Regions from separate parts of the Arthrobacter phoenicis genome, predicted to be linked through region 1. Evidence: riboswitches for the same ligand, from Rfam matches in the RefSeq annotation. Region 1 holds a riboswitch; the other holds the start of a gene.
What was found. A riboswitch is a leader RNA that binds a small molecule or an ion and turns the genes downstream of it on or off. The one in region 1 is predicted to bind fluoride.
Positions count from the first base shown of each region.

Region 2: linked by a shared signal. The riboswitch ahead of ABC337_RS00195 (universal stress protein) and the one ahead of ABC337_RS12945 (inorganic diphosphatase) in region 1 are both predicted to bind fluoride.

Region 1 is NZ_JBDFMK010000001.1:2,741,234-2,744,625, reverse strand. Features, by position in the region: gene ABC337_RS12960 (phosphatase PAP2 family protein) at 1-200, shown strand, start outside; gene ABC337_RS12955 (cysteine--tRNA ligase) at 215-889, opposite strand; gene ABC337_RS12950 (hypothetical protein) at 1,044-1,367, opposite strand; gene ABC337_RS12945 (inorganic diphosphatase) at 1,390-1,875, opposite strand; fluoride riboswitch at 1,906-1,971, opposite strand; gene ABC337_RS12940 (cation:proton antiporter) at 2,531-3,392, shown strand, end outside.
Region 2 is NZ_JBDFMK010000001.1:37,308-40,699, reverse strand. Features, by position in the region: gene ABC337_RS00205 (alkaline phosphatase family protein) at 1-672, opposite strand, end outside; gene arfB (alternative ribosome rescue aminoacyl-tRNA hydrolase ArfB) at 844-1,266, opposite strand; fluoride riboswitch at 1,410-1,496, shown strand; gene ABC337_RS00195 (universal stress protein) at 1,575-2,153, shown strand; gene ABC337_RS00190 (fluoride efflux transporter FluC) at 2,153-2,668, shown strand; gene crcB (fluoride efflux transporter CrcB) at 2,665-3,042, shown strand; gene ABC337_RS00180 (MFS transporter) at 3,039-3,392, shown strand, end outside.

The DNA.
Region 1 (3,392 bases):
TGTATACGGGCATGCATTACCCGACGGACACCGTTGCAGGTCTTGCCGCAGGAACGCTCATCGCCCTCGTACTCCAGTGGCTGCTCCATCGGCCGGTGTCGCTGTTGTTGGTGCGCCTGAACCGGACCCCGCTGGCAGTGCTGGTGCAAGCACCAAGGGCTTCCACCGCTCCACATCTGCCCGCTATCCCGGGAAAGTGACCGAACGGGCGCGGTTACCAGCGGGCCTTGCCCACCATGCGGAGCAGTTCCAGCCCCAACACGCGGTCCAGGCGGGTAAAGGTCGCAAACTTGCCGCCCGAGGCCAGGCTCTGGTCGGTTTCGAGCCGATGAAGCAGGGTCAGCACTGCGGCCGTGTTCAAGTCGGAGCTAAGAGCATGGTCGGCGGCTGCTAGAACTTCAGGCACAGCCGGCGCGGCCGGCATGTCCTTCCAGTTGGCCACCTTGAACCGCCACCGTTGCAAGGTCTCCCCAGCCCGGTGGAGCCTGGCCCGCGACAGAACGGCGGGACTGGCGTAGGGGAAGCGAAGGATGCAGAGGCGAAGCGCGAGCGGATCGTGGTCGCCGGGCAGGCTGGAGTCGAACGGCGCTCCGCACGGAGCAGGAGGTTGCACCGCGCCGATCTCCAGGATCTGCCCTGGCACGGGTGCCCTGGCGACGGTCCCTGCGGGTGCTGCGGCTCTGATGACGGCAGCTGCGGGCCCGCGGAGAAACGCCTCAATCTCCGATTCGGAGTGGCTGCGCATTGACGGCTCCCCGATCAGCGACGCCTTCTTCCAGTCACCTGGGCCAGCCGGCAGTCCGTTACCGTCATCGAGGACGGCCAGCAGCACCTGGATGCCATGCAGGTCCTCAGCCAGACGCCGGAGCACATCAGCAACCAGCAACACCCTCAGTGCCTGAAACGAGCTTTGCCCCAGACCCCGCACGTCTACTTTGACCCGCAAGGGGCCCTGCCCGGCCTTTACGCATGCAGCCGAACCGGTCGACGTGATCGGGTGTTCCTCTATGGCTCTTATGGCTTCCGCAGCCAACATTGGCCCCTCAACGCGAGTCATTCAGGACCCGGATGAGGACATCCTCGCCGCCGTTGTACCGCAGGGTCGCGACCCACAGCTGATAGGGCTCCTCCCCGGCCCTGACCGGCGGGAGCACCCGCGGTTTCTTCAAAGGCGCCGCCCAGCCCGGGATGTCCTCCTCACGGAGGGCTTCCAAGGCACTGGGCACCATTCTGTGCGGAAGTTCGGCCAGGCAGGCCCAGAAGAGCGCGTCCAGACCGTTGCCCTCCCCATACGGCGGAAGCCAGCGGGCGCGGCCGAACCGCGTCAGGTCCACCGCCGACAGCGGAGCATCAAATGATGAATTCACGCCTCATCACCTTCTTTGCCGGTCAGTCCACCCAGCCGGTCGCGCGCAGGTATGCCGCGCACACCTCATCGACCAGGTGGTCGGCCTCGAGCGTGGGGCTACAGCCGACGACCGGATGCCGTGCCCCCGGTAACATCCGGTCCAGTGCAGACGCCCAGGCTTCCGGTTCGGCGTGCCACTGCGGCAGGTCGGTCCTGTCTGTCAGATGCGAGAAGCATTTTTCCTCGGCGACGCACAGAATCTCATCGACCGGATCATCGCCTCCCAGATGCAGGACCGCGACGGGCCGGGCGAGGACGTCGACACCGGGAAGAGCCGGCTCACGCATCAGGACAAGGGCCTGGGCTTCCCCGCCGTTCCCGGTAAGGGTTTTCTCTACCCGGCCCCACCCCACCGGCCATCCATCACGCAGGTCCGTTTTTCCACGGGCGATTGCAGTAGGTCCGTCGGGTTCCTCACGGATAGCCGAGCCGACCGTTGAGATCACATGGACCACAAGTTTGGACAATGCCTCCACCTCCCGCAATCATCAAGCATTGATCACGTAGGGGCCATCAGCATCGTCCGGATGCGGTTTGCGGCGAGCCTCATCACCACCTCAATTCTCGCCCAAACCGGTCACCAATAACAGGCCCTGAGTTCCGCCCAGTTTTTCCTCCCAGCGCCAGGCCCTGACCGTCGCACTCCTGGGTGTCGCCGCGGTCGCCGCCGGCACCCGGCTCCTCCTGCTCTTCACCGACCAGCTCTCAACAGAGCGCTCTTCACAGCTACCTCCGCCTCCGCGACCGTCAGGCTTAGCACCCGTGTCACCCCCGGCCTGCACGCGACTGCCCCGTGGGTGGTCGTGGTGCTCATGTCCACCGGAGGGGTCGGGACCATTGCCGTCGCATCAGCTCTCGCCCTCTCATCCCGCCCCAAGCTTTACCCAACTCCCAGAAGAACGGCCAGTCATGGAGTACGGCCCGCAACCGCACCTGCACCTGCACCTGCCCGGAGTTCTCGGACGGTTCTGCACGTGCTTCGGCCTCCGCATCTGTCCAGTCTCCATGAGTTGCCCCTCGCCCCTCCTGAGATGAGAACCGCGTGGTCTAGATTCGTCTTAGCGTCCCGCGCTCCGCACCGGAGCTTGGGTGAGCACTGGGAAAGAAAAATGGGAGTTCTTTGTGGCCACTGCCTTGCTGTTGTCCTTCGCGGTCCTGCTACTGATCGGTGTGCTCATCTCCGAACGGGCGCATCGAACCGTGCTGTCCACGGCCGTGCTCTTCCTCGTGGGCGGCTTCCTCCTGGGACCCGGAGCCCTCGGATTCATCACCGTCACACCGGGAGATCCGATCGTTAGCGGGCTGGCGGAACTGGCGTTGTTTTCGGTCCTCTTCACCGACGGGATGCGGGTCGGGTTCCGGGACCTGCGCGCGGCCTGGCGCCTGCCCGGCCGCGCCCTGCTCCTCGGCCTGCCCCTGACCCTCGCCCTGACAGCTGTCTTCGCCCACTATCTCGTCGGGCTGCCGTGGCTGGAAGCGTTCCTCCTCGGGGCCATCCTCGCCCCCACCGATCCGGTCTTCGCCGCCGCCATCGTTGGCCGGGAGGAAGTCCCCGGCCGGCTTCGGCACCTGCTGAACGTTGAATCCGGCGTTAACGACGGCCTGGCGCTGCCCATTGTGCTGATACTCCTCGCCGCAGCCGGCGGCAGCAAGACCACCAGCGAGGAGCTGCTGCTCGAAATCGTCCTCGGCATCGCCGTCGGCGTCGTCGTGCCCGTCATCGTGCTCGGACTCGAACGGCTGCCCTTCCTGCAGGCCATCCAGTCGATGCAGCCGCTGCTTGCGGTGTCCATCGGCCTCCTGGTCCTGGCCATCTGCCAGGCGACGCATGCCAACCTTTTCCTGGGCGCCTTTGCCGCGGGCATCACCGTAGCCACCCTCGGTAAGGAGCTCCGGCACGACTTTGAGCAGTTCGGCGAGCTGGTCACCGAGCTGCTCAAGCTGGCAGCCATCATGGTCTTTGGTGCCCTCATCACCCCGACCT
Region 2 (3,392 bases), 2.7 Mb from region 1:
CGGGGTGGTGGCGGCGGAGGTGAGGTCATGCGCCAGCGACGAGTAGTTGACGACGTTCCGGCCGCAGCTGGAGCCGTCCGTGATGGAGCGGAAGTAGACGAACGGGTTGTGCCGGGTGGCGTACTGGTCGCCGGCGGAGGCGGCGACGTGGGTGTCCACGGCGCCCGTTTCAGGGTGTTCGCACGGGGAGGTCATGTCCTCCATGTAGCCGCGCCAGGTCTTGTGCGCCGCGTCCAGTTGGCCGGCGAGGGTGGGAACGTCGGCCGGGAAGAGGCACCCGTCGCCCAGCAGTTGGCCCTGGGAGTCCAGCCCCGTGCCGCTGAAGGGCGTGTAGGTGTGGCAGTCATGTTCGGTGCTGGTGTTTGGCGGCTGGCCGGAGATCTGGGCCAGGTAATTCGGCAGCGAGTTGTGGGAGATGCCGTAGTAGCTGTCCAGCAGGACGCCCTGGGAGCGCAGGGTACCGGCCAGGTAGGGGGCGGGGGAACCGCTGTCCCAGACCCGGTCGAAGCCCTTGTTCTCAAGGTTGATCACGAAGATGTGCCCGGGCGTCCCGGTCCGTTGCGGCGCGGCGGCGGGGGACTGGCAGGCCGTGACCGCGGTGAGGAGCAGGGCGAGCAGGAAGGCGGCCCGTGCAGTGCGGCGGTGCGCGCTCCGGTGCGGAAGCAGGGTCACGGTCAGCTCCTCTCGGGACCGCCGGGGAAGACGTTTCCGCGCCTCCGGGTGGAGGAGCAACGGGGTACCCGGTTCAAAAACTGTGCCATGCCGCGGAGGCTCCGCTCCCGCGTGAAGCCTGTGAGTTCCCCTTGAATTTCGGTAGCCCGAAAATTCCGGGTGCCTTCCCGGCTACTCGGCGCTGGGCCGGCGGCGCTGCTGCTTCGTCGCGGAGCGCAGTTTCTTCCCGGCCAGCCGCCGCCGGGTGGAGCCGCGGGTGGGGGAGGTTTTGCGCCGGGCAGCGGGCCCGGGCGCCAGCGCCTCCGCCAGCAGGTGCGCCAAGCGGGCCGCGGCGGCCTCCCGGTTGCGGAGCTGGGACCGGCGCTCGGAGGCGGCGACGGTCAGGACACCGCCGGTCAGCCGGCCCTCCAGCCGGCGCGCCAGCAGCTCCCGCTGGTCTTCCCGCAGCGAGGGCGATCCGGTGATATCCCAGGACAGTTCCACCCGGCTGTCCGAGGTGTTCACGTGCTGGCCGCCGGGGCCGGAGGAACGCGAGAACCGCCAGCGCAGTTCCGACGCCGGGATTGTCAGGGAATGGTTCACCTCCAGGTCCATGCCACCAGCGTGTCACAGAACAGCGGGCCGTCGGCGAAACGATTGGCGGGCGACCCGGAGCCGCACCCGCCGCCGTCGGGCTACTCAACCGGCCGTCCGCCCTGCGGTGCGGCGTGGCGCGGGGCCGGGTGCGGCGTGTAATCTCTGAACACGGCGATGGATCCCGCCGGAACGGCCTGCACTCCGCACCCCGTTCGAACCGCCTCCTGGCTGATGGTTCCTGCCTTTGCACCAACGAAGGTGGGTGACCCGTGCTGACAGCCGCGTCGCCGCGACGCCTCACACAGACGCCACAGGACAGGAGCATCATGACACCTACAGGACCCGTCCCCGGTCCGGCGGACCCCGCCGCCGGGCAGCATTCCGCTTCCGAACACACCTCCGGCCCCGTCGATCGCATCGCCGGGCCCGTCGTCATGGGCGCGGTCCCGGGACAGCCCCAGGCCGTCGCCCACCGGGCCGCCGAGCTTGCCCTCAGCCTGGGTGTTCCCCTGATCTGCGCCTACGTGGATGTCAGCAGCTACCTCGCCGACGACCAGGCCGGCCACGACGGGACCCGGCCGATCGATCCCGACGGCATCGACGACGACGTCGAGGGGATCGCCGCGGCGCTGAAGGACCGGCTGGGGGAGACCCTGGACGCCGGCGGCGTGCCCTGGTCCTTTGTCGCCCTGGCCGGGGACCCAGCGCGGGCACTCGGCCGGCTCGCCGAGGCCAGCGGCGCCTCGATCATCGTTGTCGGGACGCGGGAGCGCGGCCTCGGCGCCCGTTTCGAGGAGCTGTTGGTCGGCTCGGTGGCGGTGCACCTGACCCACCGCCAGCACCGCCCTGTCCTGGTGGTCCCGCTCGCCCCGCAGCCCCGGCACCACGCGCGGGAGGACCGGTAATGGAACCCCGCACCCCGGACACCGTTCCCGGCGCCCGGCCGGACGGCACCCACGCCGTCGCCCCCGGCACCGGACACTCCGCGCAGGAGCCGGCACGCAGCCGGCGCCCGCTGCACCTGCACCCGGGCTTCCTGCTGCTGGTGGTGGCCGGCGGGATCGCCGGAACGCTGGCCCGCTACGGGCTCGGTTCCATCCTGCCCGCCCCCGGCGGCTGGCCGCTGCCCACGCTCGTGATCAACCTGGCGGGGGCATTCCTGCTGGGCCTGCTGCTGGAGGCCCTGATCCGCCGGGGCCCCGACGCCGGACGGCTGCGCGTCATGCGGCTGCTCCTGGGTACCGGGTTCATGGGCGCCTTCACCACTTACAGCACCCTGGCCCTGGAAAGCAACGGACTGCTCGCCGCCGGCCGCTCCCTCGACGCGCTGGCGTACGTGGGAGCCTCCCTGGTGGGCGGTTTCCTCGCCACCTTCGCCGGCATCCGGCTGGCCTCCGCGCGGCAGGGGGCACCCGAATGAGCCTGGTCACCGTCGCCCTGCTGGGCCTGGCCGGCGGCCTCGGCGCAGCCTCCCGGTTCCTGCTGGACGGACTGATCCGCAGCCGGGTCCGCGCCGCCCTCCCCGTGGCCACCATCGTCGTCAACGTCACCGGCTCCTTCCTCCTCGGCCTGATCGCCGGGGCCGTCGGAGCCCACGCCGCACCGGCGGAACTCCAGCTGATCGCCGGGACCGGGTTCCTGGGCGGCTACACCACCTTCAGCACCGCCAGCTTCGAGACGGTGCGCCTGGTCCAGTCCGGCCGGTCCGGGCTGGCGCTGGTCAACGGCCTCGGCACGGCCCTCGCCGCGGTCGGTGCGGCCGCCGCCGGCCTTATCCTGGGCGGGCTGCTGTGAGCTCCTCCGACCAGCCGGCACAGGCCGCGCCGGCAACGGCCGCGCGCCGGGAAAACCGGTTCGGCCCGATGGGCTTCGTCCTGTCCTTTGGTGTGGTCAGCATGCTGGCCGACGTCGTCTACGAGGGCGCCCGCGCCATCACCGGACCGTATCTGGCCACCCTCGGCGCCAGCGCCGTGATGGTCGGCTTCATCACCGGCGTCGGCGAGGCCGTGGCGCTGGTCCTCCGGCTCGGAACCGGGCCGCTGGCGGACCGCACGCGCAAGTACTGGCCGCTGACCATCACCGGGTACGCCCTGACCGCCGTCGCCGTCCCGCTGCTGGCCCTCGCCGGGTCCCTCTGGCAGGCC